Regions from separate parts of the Streptomyces sp. AF1A genome, predicted to be linked through region 2. Evidence: riboswitches for the same ligand, from Rfam matches in the RefSeq annotation. Region 2 holds a riboswitch; each other region holds the start of a gene.
The links. A riboswitch is a leader RNA that binds a small molecule or an ion and turns the genes downstream of it on or off. The one in region 2 is predicted to bind cobalamin.
Positions count from the first base shown of each region.

Region 1 (4,186 bases), on a different contig from region 2:
GCAGCCACGTGACCAGCCGCGTCGCCTTCGTCTCACCCGCCACGAGCGCCTCGCTGCGGCGGGCCCTGTTCTACGACGGAGACTCGATCGACGACCTCGGCGCGACCCGCGCCCGAGCGGCCGCCGGGTCGCTGCCCGTGCCCGCGCACGTGGTCGCGTCCCCGAGTGTGCGCTGCCGGGAGACGGCGGCCGCACTCGGCCTCGACGGCGTGGCGACGCCGGAGTTGGACGGCCTGGACGTGGGCCGCTGGCGAGGTCGCGCGCTGGAGGCGGTCGCGGCTGCCGAGCCGGACGCCGTGGCCCGCTGGCTCACCGACCCGGGCAGCGCACCGCACGGCGGCGAGTCCGTGCAGGCCCTGTGCGAGAGGGTCGCGCGGTGGCTGGAGGGAGCGGGGGCCCTCGAGGGTCGTGTGCTCGCCGTGGTCGAGCCGGAGGTGGTGCGGGCGGCGATCACTGAAGCGCTGGACCTGCCCGCCGCTGTCTTCTGGCGCCTCGATGTGGCACCGCTCACGGTGACCGAACTCAGCGGCCGGGCCGGGCGCTGGAATCTGCGGCTGGGGCGCCCCCTGGCCGTGCCGGACGCCGACGGGAACGCGGCCGCCGGCGTTCCGGACGCGGGATGCCGGTGACGGCGCGGCAGCGCCGCCGACCCGCTGCCTCACGGCCACCGGGGAGGATGCGGCACGGCCGGGAGTTGTGACCGCTCCGTTCCTCTGCCCCCCGGCCGGGTGGTTCGCGTCCGGCCGAGCCGCCTGCCGAGCCGTACCCGCTCTTCCGTGCGACTCGCTGTCCAAAGAACGCCAGAGGGCTCTTCGGATGATTCCGATGAGCCCTCTGTGGTCCGGAAGGAATCAGTGCGCGGCCGGAACCCCGTTGCCGCCCGGGGCTGTTGCCGGCTTGGGGTTCAGCAGGCATTCCGCCAGTTCACCGAAGAGCAGGCCGAAGCCGGCCCACAGGACGGACTGGACGGCCAGCGCGGAGAGCCGGAAGCGCCACAGCAGGGTGGCCGGGAAGTCCTTCGGCACCTCGTTGACGACGGGCAGGAACGCGTAGGCCAGGCCGACCAGCGCGGCGAACGCGGCCACCGCGACGACCGTGGCCCACCAGGTGCCCAGGTGGGGCGCGAGGCGCTTGCCCAGGATGGTCGCGAACACCGCGAGGAGCACGCTGAGCAGCATCATCAGGAAGTACAGGGCGGTCCGCCTGCCGATGGTGTCGGGCTCACCGACCGAGGGCGGGTTGGCCGGGTACTTCAGGAACGGCACGACGTAGACGGCGAGCAGGGCGCAGCCGGACAGCAGCAGCGCGGTCGCCCGCGGAGTGAAGCGTCCGACGCGGCCGAGCGCGACGCAGTAGGCGAGCGCGGCGATGCCGCCGAAGGCGACGCCGTAGACGAGGACGCCGGTGGCCAGACCGGCGGTGGACTGCAGGGAGCGGGAGACGACCTCCATCTCGTGCTCGTGGGAGTGGGCGTCCTCGAAGGCGATCGCCCTGTCGACGCTCGGCTCACCGAGGAGGTAGGCCACGACGAGGGCGAGCACGCCGGCCGCGAGGCCGGCGAGCATGCCCCGCACGAGGAGGCCCCTTACCGTTGCCGAGTTCATGAGCGTGTGCTCTCCCCCGGGCTCAGTGGCAGGGGAAGCCGAGCAGGTGACGGGCGTCGTGCACCCACTCGTGGACGCCGGTGCCGTTGAACACGGAGGTGGCACCCTGCTCGGCGCCCACGAAGTAGAGCAGGACCAGCATCAGGATGCCGAAGAAGACCGCCCAGGGCGCTATCGCCTTCAGCGGAAGCTTGGCGGGGATGGCGGGAGTGGTGGCTGTCGGCTGAGCGACGGTCTGCGCCATGGCAGAACCTCCTCTGGGAGTTCGCGTCCCATCTCGGTGGTGCACAGGACGACGGCCACGGGTCTGACTCACGCAACGCCCCAGGAGGGCGCCCCGCATACAGTGGCGCGACCGTGCCGGATTCCCACCGGCTTCCGTCTCGCCGTCGTCGATATCGGACAGACCGTACCGTGTGGCGTGGGCGCGGCCAAGACCGCGTCCGCCCGACGTGATCTTCCTCATGGGCTTTTGGTGGACGCCCGCACGACGAAGGCGCGCGTGTCTTCCCTCGGGCCGGTTGCCCGCCGGCAGGCTCTACGTGAGGGGCCGGCGCTCGCCGGTGGCCTCGCGGCGTGCCACTGTGACCAGCTCCGCCGCCGGGCCCACCAGGCGCCGCCCGGTCGGCCAGACCGCGCGCAGGTCGCGCGTGAGGTCGACGCCCGCGACGTCCACGCCGATCAGCCGGCCCTCGGCGATGTCGCCCTGGACGGCCAGTTCGCTCAGGACGGACGGCCCGGTGCCGGCGATCACCGCGCCGCGCACGGCGGCCGTCGAGCCGAGCTCCACCAGGGGCCGCACGCGTTCGCAGCCGGCCAGGTGCAGGGCGCGGTCCAGGGTCTGCCGGGTGCCGGAACCGCTCTCGCGCAGCACCAGCGGCGCACGGGACAGCTCCTGTGCCGACAGCGGTTCGCGTCGCCGTGCCCACGGGTGTGCGGGGTCGACCACGACGACGAGCCGGTCCTCGGCCACCTGCCGCGTGGACATCACGCGGGACAGGTGGGGCCCCTCGATGAACCCGACGTCGGCCTCGCCCGACTCGACCAGCTCGGGCACGTGCCCGCTGTTGGTCACCTGCAGCCCGATGTACAACTCGGGCCGACGGGCGCGCAGTTCGCTGATCCAGGCCGGCAGCAGGTACTCCGCGATGGTCAGGCTCGCCGCGACGCGCAGTTCGGCCTCCCGCCGGTCACGCAGCCTGACCGCCCCGGCGAGCAGTTCGTCCAGCTCGTCCATGACCCGCCGGGCGTGTCCGGCGACCACCTGCCCGGCCAGCGTCAGCCGGGAGCCGCGGCGGGTCCGGTCGACCAGCACCAGCCCCAGCCCGCGTTCCAGCGTGGACAGCCGGCGGCTGGCGGACGGCTGGGAGATCCGCAGCCGCTCGGCGGCCCGGCCCAGGCTCCCCAGGTCGGCCACGAGGACGAGGAGCCGCAGCGACTCCAGGTCGGGCGTGCGCGGGGGGACGGGGACGGGACGGGAAAGCGGCGCCGAGGAGTCTGTCACAGCGCCAGCGTATGAGCCAGTCATGCGTCTGCGCTATGACCTCCTGCTCGATCGGGGACTACAGAGCGTGCGTCGCGCCGCCCAGGATGGTGATCATGAAGGACGCCAGCCTCCCCCGATCAGCCACCACCCGCCCTCCGCGCCTGGCCGCGCGACTTGCAGGCTTCGCCGGCCGGCTGCCCGGGCTCGCCCTCGCCGTCGGTGTCGCCCTCGTCGCAACCGCGGTCGGCCGCCTGGCACCCGTCGTCGGCGGGCCGGTGAGCGGAATCGTGCTCGGCGTGCTGGTGGCGCTCGCGGTGCGTCCCGCGGACCGGCTGCGGCCAGGCATCGCCTTCGCCGGGCGCGAGGTGCTGCAGGCCGCGGTGGTGGTACTGGGTGCGCAGCTCTCCCTGGGCCAGGTGCTGCGGGTCGGTGCCGGCTCGCTGCCGGTGATGATCGTGACCCTCGCGGTCTGCCTGGCCGCGGCGTACGGGATCGGGCGCCGCCTGGGTGTGGTCCGCGACCTGCGGACGCTGATCGGCGTGGGCACCGGCATCTGCGGCGCCTCCGCGATCGCCGCGGTCACGCCGGTCATCGGCGCGGCCGAGGCGGAGGTGGCGTACGCCGTGTCCACGATCTTCGTCTTCAACATCGCCGCGGTGCTGGCCTTCCCCGCCCTCGGGCATCTGCTGGGGCTGGGCCAGCACGCGTTCGGCCTGTTCGCGGGCACCGCGGTCAACGACATGTCGTCGGTGGTCGCGGCCGCCACCACCTACGGCGGCCCGGCGGCCGACTACGCGGTGGTGATCAAGCTGACCCGCACCCTGATGATCATCCCGGTCTGCCTCGGCCTCGCCGCCCTCGCCCGCCGGCGCGCGCGCACGGCGGACGCGGCGAACGACGCCGACGGGGGCGGTCCCGCGCGTCATCGTCCCGGCCCGGTGCGCGTGGGCCGGCTGGTGCCGTGGTTCCTCACCGGCTTCATCCTCCTGGCGGGCGTGAACACGGCCGGCCTCGTCCCGTCCCGCGCCCACGCCCCGCTCGGCGCGCTCGCCGTCTTCCTGATCACCGTCGCCCTGTCCGCGATCGGCCTGTCCAC
Region 1 covers NZ_JBLEBI010000026.1:47,460-51,645, forward strand. Annotated here, with positions in the region: gene ACLU3S_RS11425 (histidine phosphatase family protein) at 9-629, shown strand; gene ACLU3S_RS11430 (CbtA family protein) at 852-1,604, opposite strand; gene ACLU3S_RS11435 (CbtB domain-containing protein) at 1,627-1,848, opposite strand; cobalamin riboswitch at 1,885-2,030, opposite strand; gene ACLU3S_RS11440 (LysR substrate-binding domain-containing protein) at 2,143-3,108, opposite strand; gene ACLU3S_RS11445 (YeiH family protein) at 3,204-4,186, shown strand, end outside.
Region 1: linked by a shared signal. The riboswitch ahead of ACLU3S_RS11435 (CbtB domain-containing protein) and the one ahead of ACLU3S_RS12280 (ribonucleoside-diphosphate reductase subunit alpha) in region 2 are both predicted to bind cobalamin.

Region 2 (4,186 bases):
CGGCGGCGACCTCTACACGGCGTACACCTTCGTCGCCGTGCCCGCGGCGATCTACGCGGCGGGCGCGTCCGGCTTCTTCGCGGTGCCGTACACGATCCTGGTCTACCCGCTGATCTTCACCTTCCTGCCCCGACTGTGGTCGGTCTCGCACCGCCACGGGTACGTCACCACCTCCGACTTCGTGCGCGGCCGGTTCGGCTCGAAGGGCCTGTCGCTCGCGGTGGCGCTGACCGGCATCCTCGCGACGATGCCGTACATCGCGCTGCAGCTCGTGGGCATCCAGGCGGTGCTCGACGTGATGGGCGTCGGCGGCGGCGACAACACCAACTGGTTCGTGAAGGACCTGCCGCTGCTGATCGCCTTCGGTGTGCTGGCGGCCTACACGTACTCCTCCGGTCTGCGGGCCCCGGCGCTGATCGCGTTCGTCAAGGACGCGCTGATCTACATCGTCATCGCGGTGGCGATCATCTACATCCCGATCAAGCTGGGCGGGTTCGACGACATCTTCGCCAAGGCCGGCCACGCCTTCAGCCAGGTCAACCCGGCCACGGGCAAGCCGCGCGGCGCGCTCGCCCCGCCGGAGGCCGGCCAGTGGACGTACGCCACCCTGGCGCTCGGCTCCGCGCTCGCCCTGTTCATGTACCCGCACTCGATCACCGCGACGCTCTCCTCGAAGAGCAGGGAGGTGATCCGGCGCAACACCACGATCCTGCCGCTGTACTCCCTCATGCTCGGCCTGCTGGCCCTGCTGGGCTTCATGGCGATCGCGGCCGGGGTGAAGGTCACCAACGGGCAGCTGGCGATCCCGCAGCTGTTCGAGAACATGTTCCCGGACTGGTTCGCCGGCGTGGCCTTCGCCGCCATCGGCATCGGCGCCCTGGTGCCCGCGGCCATCATGTCCATCGCGGCGGCGAACCTGTTCACCCGCAACATCTACCGGGACTTCATCAACCCGGACGCCACGCCGAAGCAGGAGGCGCAGGTCTCCAAGATCGTGTCGCTGCTGGTGAAGGTCGGCGCCCTGATCTTCGTCCTCACCATGGACAAGACGGTCGCCATCAACTTCCAGCTGCTCGGCGGCATCTGGATCCTGCAGACCTTCCCGGCCCTGGTCGGCGGCCTGTTCACCCGCTGGTTCCACCGCTGGGCGCTGCTCGCGGGCTGGGCGGTCGGCATGGTGTACGGCACGGTCGCCGCGTACGGCGTCGCCTCCCCGACGCAGAAGCACTTCGGCGGCTCCGCGAAGGACATCCCGGGCATCGGCGAGATCGGCTACATCGGCCTGACGGCCTTCGTGCTCAACGTCGTGGTCACGGTGGTCCTCACCTTCGTCCTGAAGGCCCTGAAGGCCCCCGAGGGCCTCGACGAGACCCGGCCGGAGGACTACACGGCCGACGCGGGCGACCCGGGCGTCCAGGTGGAACTGCCGCCCGCGACGGCGGGCGCCGGTCACTAGGCCCCCCTCGTACGACGGGCCGCCGGAGGGATCCGGCGGCCCGTTGTCGTACCCGTCCGGCACACTCGGTGCCATGGACATCGTGATCCGGCAGGCCGTGCCCGGCGACTACGCCGCCCTGGGGGAGATCACCGCCCAGGCCTACCTCCGGGACGGGCTGCTCGACTTCGGCGAGAGCGACCGGTACCTGGGCGAGCTGCGCGACGTGGCCAAGCGGGCGGCCGCGGCCGACGTGCTCGTGGCCACCCGGGACGGCACCCTGCTCGGCGGGGTCACCTTCGTGCCGTGCGGCGGCCCCATGGCCGACATAGCCCGCCCGGGCGAGGCCGAGATCCGCATGCTCGCCGTCGACCGCGCGGCCCGCGGCCGGGGCGCCGGCGAGAGCCTGGTGCGCGCCTGCATCGACCGCGCGCGGGCGACACGGGGCTGCACGGCCGTCGTGTTGTCGACCCAGCGGACCATGCACGCGGCCCACCGCATCTACGAGCGCCTGGGCTTCGCCCGCGTACCGGAGCGCGACTGGAACCCGCTCCCGGACCTCGACGACATCACCCTCCTCACCTATGAGTTGACGCTGTGAAGCCGGACCGACACAACATCTGGGGGTGACGCGGCAGCCCGGCACTAGATGTATGCTCATGCTCGCTGTCGCCGCAGGGGAATCCGGTGCGAATCCGGAACTGTCCCGCAACGGTGTACTTGTGCGTGTCTGCGCACAGGAGTCAGTCCGAGGACCTGCCGGCAGCGCACCCGGCCGTCCGGTCCGGGTGCTTTGAGACGTCCGGGCCTCGTGGAGTGGGCCGGTGGACGCGACGCCGTGCGCGCTCGTGGCTGCCCCCTGCCCTCCGCCAGGCCCCGTGCCGAGCGAGGGAGAGCCCCACGTGACGATCGCGCCAGCAGATCCGGTCTCAGCCGGCGGCCTGGAGACCGACGGTCCCGGTGCCGCGGTGCTGCGGACCCTGACCGAGCTGACCGCCGACCTCCCCGACGCCGACCCCGGCCGGGTCGCCGCCGCCGCGCTGCGCGGCCGGTCGGCCCATGCCGACGAGGCGGAGCTGCGCGAGCTGGCCACGGAGGCCGCCGCCGGGCTCATCTCCGAGGACCCCGCCTACTCACGGCTGGCCGCCCGGCTGCTGACCCTCGCCATCCGGGCCGAGGCCGCCTCGCAGGGCGTGACGACCTTCACCCAGTCCGTGGCCGTGGGCCATCGGGAGGGACTCATCGCCGACCGGACCGCCGCGTTCGTACGGCTGCACGCCGAGCGGCTGGACCGGCTCGTCGACCCGGCCGCCGACGACCGCTTCGGCTACTTCGGGCTGCGCACCCTGCACAGCCGCTATCTGCTGCGGCACCCGATCACCCGCAAGGTCGTCGAGACGCCCCAGCACTTCATGCTGCGCGTCGCGGCCGGCCTGGCCGAGGACGACACCGCCCGCTCCGTCGACGAGGTCGCCGCGCTCTACGGGCTCATGAGCCGCCTCGACTACCTGCCCTCCTCCCCCACGCTCTTCAACTCCGGCACCCGGCACCCCCAGATGTCGTCCTGCTACCTGCTGGACTCCCCCCTGGACCAGCTGGACTCCATCTACGACCGCTACCACCAGGTCGCCCGGCTGTCGAAGCACGCCGGCGGCATCGGTCTGTCCTACTCCCGCATCCGTGCGCGCGGTTCGCTGATCCGCGGCACCAACGGGCACTCCAACGGCATCGTGCCGTTCCTGAAGACCCTGGACGCCTCCGTCGCGGCCGTGAACCAGGGCGGCCGGCGCAAGGGCGCGGCCGCGGTGTACCTGGAGACCTGGCACGCCGACATCGAGGAGTTCCTGGAGCTGCGGGACAACACCGGTGAGGACGCTCGCCGTACGCACAACCTGAACCTCGCGCACTGGATCCCGGACGAGTTCATGCGCCGGGTGAACGCCGACGGGCAGTGGTCGTTGTTCTCCCCGGCGGACGTGCCGGAGCTGGTGGACCTGTGGGGCGAGGAGTTCGACGCCGCCTACCGCGCGGCGGAGCGCAAGGGGCTCGCGAAGAAGACCATCCCGGCCCGCGAACTGTACGGCCGCATGATGCGCACCCTCGCGCAGACCGGCAACGGCTGGATGACCTTCAAGGACGCCGCCAACCGCACCGCCAACCAGACGGCCGAGCCTGGCCACGTCATCCACTCCTCCAACCTCTGCACGGAGATCCTGGAGGTCACGAACGACGGCGAGACGGCCGTCTGCAACCTGGGGTCGGTCAATCTCGGCGCGTTCGTGCGCGACGGCGACATGGACTGGGCGCGGCTGGACGAGACGGTGCGCACGGCCATCACCTTCCTCGACCGGGTCGTGGACATCAACTTCTATCCCACCGAGGAGGCGGGCCGCTCGAACGCCAGGTGGCGTCCCGTCGGCCTCGGCGCGATGGGCCTGCAGGACGTCTTCTTCAAGCTGCGCCTGCCCTTCGACTCGCCCGAGGCGAAGCAGCTGTCCACCCGTATCGCCGAGCGCATCATGCTCGCCGCGTACGAGGCCTCCGCCGACCTCGCCGAGCGCAACGGCCCGCTGCCGGCCTGGGAGAAGACCCGTGCCGCGCGCGGCGTGCTGCACCCCGACCACTACGACGTCGAGCCGGCCTGGCCCGAGCGCTGGGCGGCGCTGCGCGAACGCATCGCGGCCGTCGGCATGCGCAACTCCCTGCTCCTCGCCATCGCCCCGACGGCGACCATCGCCTCCATCGCGGGCG
Region 2 covers NZ_JBLEBI010000030.1:9,492-13,677, reverse strand. Annotated here, with positions in the region: gene mctP (monocarboxylate uptake permease MctP) at 1-1,456, shown strand, start outside; gene ACLU3S_RS12285 (GNAT family N-acetyltransferase) at 1,530-2,036, shown strand; cobalamin riboswitch at 2,082-2,214, shown strand; gene ACLU3S_RS12280 (ribonucleoside-diphosphate reductase subunit alpha) at 2,338-4,186, shown strand, end outside.

Region 3 (4,186 bases), on a different contig from region 2:
CGCGCTGCCGGCCGCGCCGGCGGGCGGGGCCTGACCCCCGATCGGGCGATCTCCTTGCGAAACGCCAGAAAACAGTGCCGATTCACCGATCGACGGGCCTTCAATGACACCTCTTGCCCGCCGGACGACCCGGTCGTCCACCACTCCGGGGAGACGGCACATGGCCCGTGAACGCACCCACTTCCGTCGCCGCGCCGGCGTCCTGGCGGCGGCCACGGCGGCGCTCGCCCTCGCGGGCACCACGACCGCCTCGGCCGGGCCGCCGCGCTGGGCGGCCGGGCTGCCCCGGGGGCACGACGTCTCCTCCCACCAGAAGCAGGTCGACTGGCCGTCCGCGCAGGACCACGGCGCGCGGTTCGTCTACGTGAAGGCCACCGAGTCCACGGACTACCGCAACCCCTACTTCGACGATCAGTACGACGGCGCGCGCGAGACGGGCCTGATCCGGGGCGCGTACCACTTCGCGCTCCCCGACCGGTCCTCCGGCACCCAGCAGGCCAGGTTCTTCGTGCGCAACGGCGGGGACTGGCGGGCCGACGGCTGGACGCTGCCGCCCGCGCTGGACATCGAGTACAACCCGTACAACGCGAACCACCAGTGCTACGGGCTCAGCAAGCGGCGGATGGTCGACTGGATCTGGTCGTTCAGCGACGAGGTCGAGCAGGAGACCGGCCGCCGCCCGGTGATCTACACCACGGCCCACTGGTGGCGGCTGTGCACCGGCGACAGCCACGCGTTCGCGTCCCGGCACGCGCTGTGGATCGCCCGGCACGGCAGCGAGGGGCCGGGGTCGCTGCCGGGCGGGTGGCCGTACTGGACGTTCTGGCAGTACGGCACCGGGGGCGGGCTGCCGGGTGACCAGAATCTCTTCAACGGGTCGGCGGGCAGCCTGCGGGCCTTCGCGCGGGGCTGGTGACGCAAGGGGCGCCTGGGGCGACAGCGCGAAGCGGAATCCCGGCACCCCTCTACTGACACTCCGGCGCCCGACTCAGTTCATCTTCCGTTCACCCAGGTTGCCTACGTTCGTCGCGCCAATGACCTCGAACGAATGCCTGGGTAAATGGAAAGCTTCTCGCTGATCCTCGCGATTGTGGTCGTCACCGCACTCGCGTTTGATTTCACGAACGGTTTCCACGACACCGCGAACGCGATGGCGACCACCATCTCCACAGGCGCCATGAAGCCCAAGCTCGCGGTACTCATGTCCGCCGCCCTCAACCTGGTCGGCGCCTTCCTCTCCGTGGAGGTCGCCAACACGATCTCCAAGGGTCTCGTCGACGAGAGCGGTATCCGTCCCGAGGTCATCTTCGCCGCCCTGGTCGGCGCGATCCTCTGGAACCTGCTGACCTGGCTGGTCGGACTGCCCTCCAGCTCCTCCCACGCCCTGATGGGCGGCCTGATAGGCGCCGCCGTCGCCTCCGCCGGCTTCGGCGCGGTGCACGGTGAGGTGCTGGTGACCAAGGTGCTGCTCCCGGCCGTCGCCGCGCCGGTCGTGGCGGGCCTCGCCTCGATGCTGGCCACCCGGTTCTCCTACGGCATCGGCGGCGCCGAGGGCGAGGCCACCCGCAAGGGCTACCGCGCCGGCCAGATCGCCTCCGCCGGCCTGGTCTCCCTCGCGCACGGCACCAACGACGCGCAGAAGACGATGGGCGTCATCACCCTCGCGCTGATCGCGGGCGGCGCCATCGCCCCCGGCTCCAACCCTCCCACCTGGGTGATCCTCTCCGCGGGCCTGGCCATCGCGCTCGGCACCTACATCGGCGGCTGGCGCATCATCCGCACCATGGGCACGGGCCTGACCGATCTGGAGCCGCGCCAGGGCTTCGCGGCCCAGACCAGCGCCGCGACCGCGATCCTGGCCTCCTCCCACCTCGGCTTCTCCCTCTCCACCACGCACGTCGTCTCCGGCGCGGTGATGGGCGCGGGCCTCGGCCGCAAGGGCGGAGTGGTCCGCTGGTCCACCGCGACCCGCATGACCGTCGCCTGGGTCCTCACCCTCCCGGCCGCCGCGCTGGTCGGTGCGGGCGCCGAGTCCGTCACGGAGCTGGGCGACCCGGGCACCGCCGGCGTCCTGGTCTTCCTGGTCGCCGCCAGCGCCGGGATCTGGAAGTACTCCCGCCGCGACGTCGTCGACCACACCAACGTGGTCGCCGGCACCGAGGAGCCGGCCGGTGTGGTCACCACCGCCATCGCCGCGGTGACCCCGCCCCCCACGGGGGCGGTCGCCGAGGACCTGACGGCCACCATCCCCGCCCCGGCCACCGAGCCGGCCCCCGCCGCGCCGGCGGCCCCTCCGGCCGCCGCCGTCTGACCCCGGCCACTGACCCGGTTACCAAGGAAGCGTCCCCATGAAGATCGACTGGTCGGCCATCGGCTCCGTCTTCGGCGTCAGCCTCGTGTTCACGGTGGGCCTGGTGGCCCTGTTCACCCTCGGCATCAACGGCCTGGCCCGCCGCGAGAAGGCCGCGGCCCAGGGTGGCGGCGGCGCGCTGGCCGTCACCGGCGCCTACGTCTGCTTCGCGGCCTGCGCGGCGGCGGTGGTGTACGGCATCCACCTGATCGTCGCCAAGTCCTGACGCACCGCAGCGCATCGGGCAACACCCGGGCTCCCTTCCGTTTCTGACGGAGGGGAGCCTTTGCCGTGCCGGGCGGTCACGCCCGCCCCGCGATGTGGGGATCGGCACACTCTCCCCTCGCAGGTCAACGGCCAGTTGACGGCCGTTCGGGGCGCGTGGTGGACTGCCCAGGCCATGTACGGCGGCAGAGAGGAAGCCGGTGCGAATCCGGCGCGGTCCCGCCACTGTCACCGGGGAAGAACCCCGGGAGCCAGGAACTCTCACCGCCGGATCTCGTCGAACCAGGGCGTGGACACCCTGAGTGAGGACACGTATCGCGATGCTCGGCTGCCGAAGGACCCGCACCAGGACCGCTCCTGCGCCCACGGCCGACTGAGCCGATGGGTGCCGATCGCACTTACGCGTACGGCGCCGCCGCCGGCCTTCTCGGTGACCTGCTCCTGGGCGATCCCCGCCGCGGGCATCCGGTCGCCGCGTTCGGGCGTGCGGCCGCCGCCGTGGAACGCGCGTTGTGGCACGACCACCGCGGCTGGGGCGCCGTGCACGCCGCCGTGTGCGCCGGCGGCGCCGTCGCCCTCGGCACGGTTGCCGCACGCGCCGTGCGCCCCTCCCCCGCCGCCCGCGTCGCGCTGACCGCCGCCGCCGTCTGGGCGGTCGTGGGCGGCACGTCGCTGGCCCGGGAGGCGCGGACCATCGGGCGTGCCCTGGAGCGCGGGGACGTCGAGGCGGCCCGCGCCCGGCTGCCCCACCTGTGCGGCCGGGACCCGCAGGCACTGGACGCCGACGGCATCGCCCGCGCCGTGGTCGAGTCCGTCGCCGAGAACACCTCCGACGCCGTGGTGGGCGCGCTGGTGTGGGGCGCCGTGGCCGGAGTGCCGGGGCTCGTCGGCTTCCGGGCGGTCAACACCCTGGACGCCATGGTCGGTCACCGGTCCCCCCGCCACCGCCGCTACGGCTGGGCCTCCGCCCGGCTGGACGACCTCGCCGGCTGGCCGGGGGCCCGGCTGACCGCCGTGCTCGCCGGCCAGCGCGGCGAGCACGGCGGAGCACCCGAGCCCCAACGCCGAGCCGTACGCCGAGGGCGCCCGCGAAGGAGGCCTCGGCGTACGGCTCGGCGGAACCCTGTCCTACGGCGGCCGCGTCGAGCACCGCCCGGTGCTCAACGGCGCCACCGGGCGTGCGGTCCGGGTCACCGACATCGACCGTGCCGTCCGGCTCTCGCGCCGCGTCGGCCTGCTCGCGCTCGGCGTCACCCTCGCCGCGCGCCGCCTCGTGAAGGGACGTGCGAAGTGAACGGTGGTCTCCTCGTCGCCGGCACCACCTCCGACGCCGGCAAGAGCGTCGTGACCGCCGGGATCTGCCGGTGGCTGGTGCGCCGGGGCGTGAAGGTGGCGCCGTTCAAGGCGCAGAACATGTCGCTCAACTCCTTCGTGACCCGCGAGGGCGCCGAGATCGGGCGCGCGCAGGCGATGCAGGCCCAGGCCTGCCGGATCGAGCCGACCGCGCTGATGAACCCCGTGCTGCTCAAGCCGGGCGGCGAGCAGAGCAGCCAGGTGGTGCTGCTGGGCAAGCCGGTGGGCGAGCTGAGCGCGCGCGGCTACCACGGGGGG
Region 3 covers NZ_JBLEBI010000067.1:2,349-6,534, forward strand. Annotated here, with positions in the region: gene ACLU3S_RS19315 (lysozyme) at 161-916, shown strand; gene ACLU3S_RS19320 (inorganic phosphate transporter) at 1,061-2,311, shown strand; gene ACLU3S_RS19325 (hypothetical protein) at 2,349-2,576, shown strand; cobalamin riboswitch at 2,719-2,859, shown strand; partial or broken gene ACLU3S_RS19330 (cobalamin biosynthesis protein) at 2,957-3,869, shown strand; gene ACLU3S_RS19335 (cobyric acid synthase) at 3,866-4,186, shown strand, end outside.
Region 3: linked by a shared signal. The riboswitch ahead of ACLU3S_RS19330 (cobalamin biosynthesis protein) and the one ahead of ACLU3S_RS12280 (ribonucleoside-diphosphate reductase subunit alpha) in region 2 are both predicted to bind cobalamin.

Region 4 (4,186 bases), on a different contig from region 2:
CGGCGCGAACTCCTGCCTCGACAACGACCTGATGGACGCCGAGACGTACGTCATCGACGGCCGCCGGGCGGATGTCGTCTCCAACTCCTGGGCGGAGATCGTCCACTCCAGCCCCGGGCACCTGACCCCCACGCTGGTGGCCGCGTGGAACCTGCTGTTCGAGCAGGCCGCGGCCGAGGGCATCGGGGTCTCCTTCGCCGCCGGTGACTGCGGCGACTCCTCGCCCGGGGCCGCGCGGACCGGCGTCAACTGCGACCCGAAGACCACCCGGGCCCAGGCCGACTTCCCCAGCGGCTCGCCGTGGGTCACCTCGGTCGGCGGCACCACCCTGGCCCTGGACCGGCACGGCGACTACGCCTGGGAGACCAGCATGGGCGACGAGCTGTCCGTTCTCACGGACAAGGGCCGGGCGTGGGGGCCGGTCCCCGGCGTCTTCGCCTTCGGCGGCGGAGGGGGCGCGAGCGACTTCCCGCGGCCCTGGTACCAGCGCGGCCGTGTCCCCGGCGGCACCGCGCGCCGGGCGACGCCCGACGTGGCGCTGGAAGGCGACGGGGCACTGCCCGTCCTCGTCGGGCTCACGGACGCCGGGACCTACCATCTCGTCGGGTTCGGCGGCACGTCGGCGGCCGCGCCCGCCTTCGCCGCCGTCCAGGCCGACGCCCAACAGGCCTCCGGACACCGGCTCGGCTTCGCCAACCCGCTCCTGTACGCCCTCGCCGCATCCCACGCCCATGTGTTCCACGACGTCACCGACCACCCCGCGAACGCGGGGACGGCGCCCCTGACCGTGGTACGCGACGAGGGCCCCGGCGTCGACACGGCCGGGGGCGCCCAGCGCTATCTCCTCTACACCCTCGGCCACGACTTCGGCCTCCATGCCCGCCGCGGCTACGACGACGCCACCGGTCTCGGCTCCCCGACCACCGGCTACCTGCGCTGGTTCCGGCACCCCGAGCTCGCCCCGAGGCCGGCGGGCGCCACTCCCTGATCCGGCTGCAACCCCGCCACAGCCCCGCCACAGTCCCGCATCAAACCGGCACGAACGGCCCGACCCCGGCCGAACCCACCGGAATGGAACGGAGCGGACCGGAAGACGCTAACCCAGCCGCCCCAGCCCCCTTACCAGCCCCTCCGCGTCCGCCAGGACCTCGACCTCCCGCGGGGACATCGTCGGGTTGGCCGCCCGCCGTCTGCGGGCCTCGGCCAGGCCGGAGGCCGTGAGGTCCGCCGGGTCGGTGAGCAGGCCGGTGAGGACGGCTCGGGCCGGTTCGCCCAGCGCGTCGTCGGCGAGGGCGACCTGGGCGAGGATCAGCGCCGACATGCCCCAGTCCAGGCCGGGGTGGCCGTCCTCGGCGTTGGACCAGTCGATGACGCGGGGGCCGTCCGGGGTGAGCATGACGTTGTCGGGGTGCAGGTCGAGGTGGAGCACGCGCAGGTGCGGGGCGGTCGCGTCCCGGCCCGGTACCGCGTGCAACTGCCGCAGCAGCCGGGCGAGGAGGGTGCCGGCCTCCGTCGCGCCGACCTGGCCGGCCAGCAGGGCGCCGAGCAGCGTCGGGCCGGACAGCCGCTCCAGGACGAGGTCGGTGGGCGAGGCGGAGGGCCGTACCCGGGGCGCCGGATAGCCGTGCCGGCGCACGTGGGCCATCACGGCGCCCTCGGCGGCCGCGTCCCCCCAGCCCTCGCGGTCCCGGCGCAGCACCCACGCCTCGTCGATCTCGTACACGTCGGCCGTACGGCCCGAACCCAGCAGTCTCCCCGTGGTCGTCATGACCGTGACCCTAGTCACCGCCCCGATGTGCGCACAGCCACCCGTCGGGCCGCGCGCGGCTGCCGGTAAAGTGGCGGAGTCGTCATCACAACCCGTACAGGGGAAAGCCGGTGCAATTCCGGCGCTGACCCGCAACCGTGAACCGTGCCGCGCACGGTGAGCCGGACTGCCCCGGACGGGACGTTGACCGGCTCACGTGCGCCGGCGGCCCGCCGCGCACGGCACCGTCGAGGTCTACGGAGCCGAGCCGCCCGGGGCCCTCCCGTGCGCTGCCCGGCTCCCCGCAGGGAGAGGCAGTCGCCTTCATGAACGTCCGCCGCAGTGCCGCGGCTCTCGCCGCCATAGGCGTGCTGGCCGCCGCAGCACCCGCCACGGCCGCCGGTCCGTCGCCGTCCGCGTCCCCGAAGGTGGCGATCCCCTCGGGCCTGTACGGCGAGTCGGACCCGACCTACGACGGTGTGTGGCGCCAGTCGCTGACCCTGGTCGCCCAGCGGACGCTGGGCTACCGGCCCGCCGCGCGGGCGGTGGACTGGCTCACCGGCCAGCAGTGCGCGAACGGCGCCTTCGCCGCCTTCCGCGCCGCTCCCGCCAAGGCCTGCGACAGCAAGGTCGTGGTCGACACCAACAGCACGGCCGCGGCCGTCCAGGCGCTGCAGGCGGTCGGCGGGCACGGCGGCGCCGTCCGGAAGGCGGTGGACTGGCTGAAGTCCGTGCAGAACAAGGACGGCGGCTGGGGCTACTCCCCCGGCGGGCCCAGCGACACCAACTCCACCTCCGTGGTCATCGGCGCGCTGGCCGCGGCCGGCACGGACCCGGCGGGCCTGCGCCCGTCCGGCAAGTCCCCCTACGACCTGCTGGCCGCCCGGTCCATCCCGTGCGACCAGGACGGCGGCGGCGCCCTCGCCTACCAGCCGGACAAGAAGGGCGCGTTGCTCGCCAACGCGGACGCGACGGCGGCCGGTGTCCTGGGCGCGCTCGGCAAGGGCTTCGTCACCGGGACCGGCAAGTCCCCCGCGCAGGACGGCTGCGCCAAGGCCGGCCACCTCACCCCGGCCCAGGTCGCGGACAACGCCGGCGCCTACCTGGCATCGGCCGTCGCCAAGAGCGGCCACCTGATGTCCGCGCTCCCCGGCGCCAAGGACCAGCCCGACTTCGGCAACACGGCCGACGCGGTCGTCGCCCTCGCCGCGGACGGCCGGACCGGGCCGGCCAAGAAGGCGTACGCCTGGCTGGAGAAGAACGCCACCCAGTGGGCGTCCCAGAGCGGCCCGGCCGCGTACGCGCAGCTGATCCTCGCCGCGCACGCGGTCGGCGCGCAGCCGGGCGACTTCGGCGGCACCAGCCTGGTCCGGTCCCTCAACGACCTCGGTCCCGCCCCGCACATGGACAAGGCCGCCGCACGGCACGCCGAGGCGTCCCGCGACGGCTCGCACGCCGGCGTCTGGTGGGTCGTCGGCGTCGGCCTCGTCGCGGGCATCGGCATCGGCTTCCTGCTCAGCGCCCGGAAGAAGCGGCAGCCGTGACCGCCGTCCGCCGTGCCGCGCCCGTCCTGGTGGCCGCCCTCGCCCTGCTGCTCGGTGCCGCGCCGGCGCAGGCCACCGGCTACCGCTACTGGTCGTTCTGGGAGCGCGGCGGCGGCCACTGGACCTACGCCACGCAGGGCCCGTCGACGGTCCGCCCCGACGACGGCGCCGTGGAGGGCTTCCGCTTCGCGGTGAGCGCGGACTCCGCGGACGCGACCCGGCCGCGCGGCACGGCGGACTTCGGCACGATCTGCGCGGGCACGGCCGCCACGTCCGGCACGAAGCGGGTGGCCCTGGTCCTCGACTTCGGCACACCGGCGGACGCCCCGTCCGGCGAGACCCCGCCCGCCCCGCGCACCGCCTGCGCGCGGGTCCGCCCGGACGCGACGACGGCCGACGCCCTCGCCGCGGTCGCGGGTCCCCTGCGCTACGACTCCAACGCCCTGCTGTGCGCGATCGCCGGGTATCCGCACAAGGGGTGCGGGGAGCAGGTGGCGGCGGGAGAGCCGGCGCGCGGGACCGCTGCCGGCAAGGGCAAGGGCGCCTCGGACGGCGGCCCTTCGCTGGGCCTGCCGATCGGCGCGGCGGCGGTCGCCCTGCTGGCGGGGGCGGCGGTATGGCAGGCGCGGCGGCGCAACCGTGCCTAGCCGGCGCGACCGCGGGCCGTCGTACGGCGGCACCCCGCACCGGCCGGCCGGTGAGCCCGCCGCCCGGCACCCGTACCGTGCCCCCGTGCACCCGGGTGCCTGGTGGCTGTGGGCGATATCCCTCGGCACCGCCGCCACCCGCACCACCAACCCCCTCCTCCTCGCCCTCCTCGTCGTCACATCGGCGTACGTCGTGGCCACGCACCGCTCCCCCGCCCCCTGGTCCCGCTCCTACACCGCCTTCGCCA
Region 4 covers NZ_JBLEBI010000122.1:693-4,878, reverse strand. Annotated here, with positions in the region: gene ACLU3S_RS26015 (protease pro-enzyme activation domain-containing protein) at 1-988, shown strand, start outside; gene ACLU3S_RS26010 (phosphotransferase) at 1,097-1,768, opposite strand; cobalamin riboswitch at 1,828-1,957, shown strand; gene ACLU3S_RS26005 (prenyltransferase/squalene oxidase repeat-containing protein) at 2,074-3,291, shown strand; gene ACLU3S_RS26000 (SCO2322 family protein) at 3,288-3,938, shown strand; partial or broken gene ACLU3S_RS25995 (energy-coupling factor transporter transmembrane component T) at 4,024-4,186, shown strand, end outside.
Region 4: linked by a shared signal. The riboswitch ahead of ACLU3S_RS26005 (prenyltransferase/squalene oxidase repeat-containing protein) and the one ahead of ACLU3S_RS12280 (ribonucleoside-diphosphate reductase subunit alpha) in region 2 are both predicted to bind cobalamin.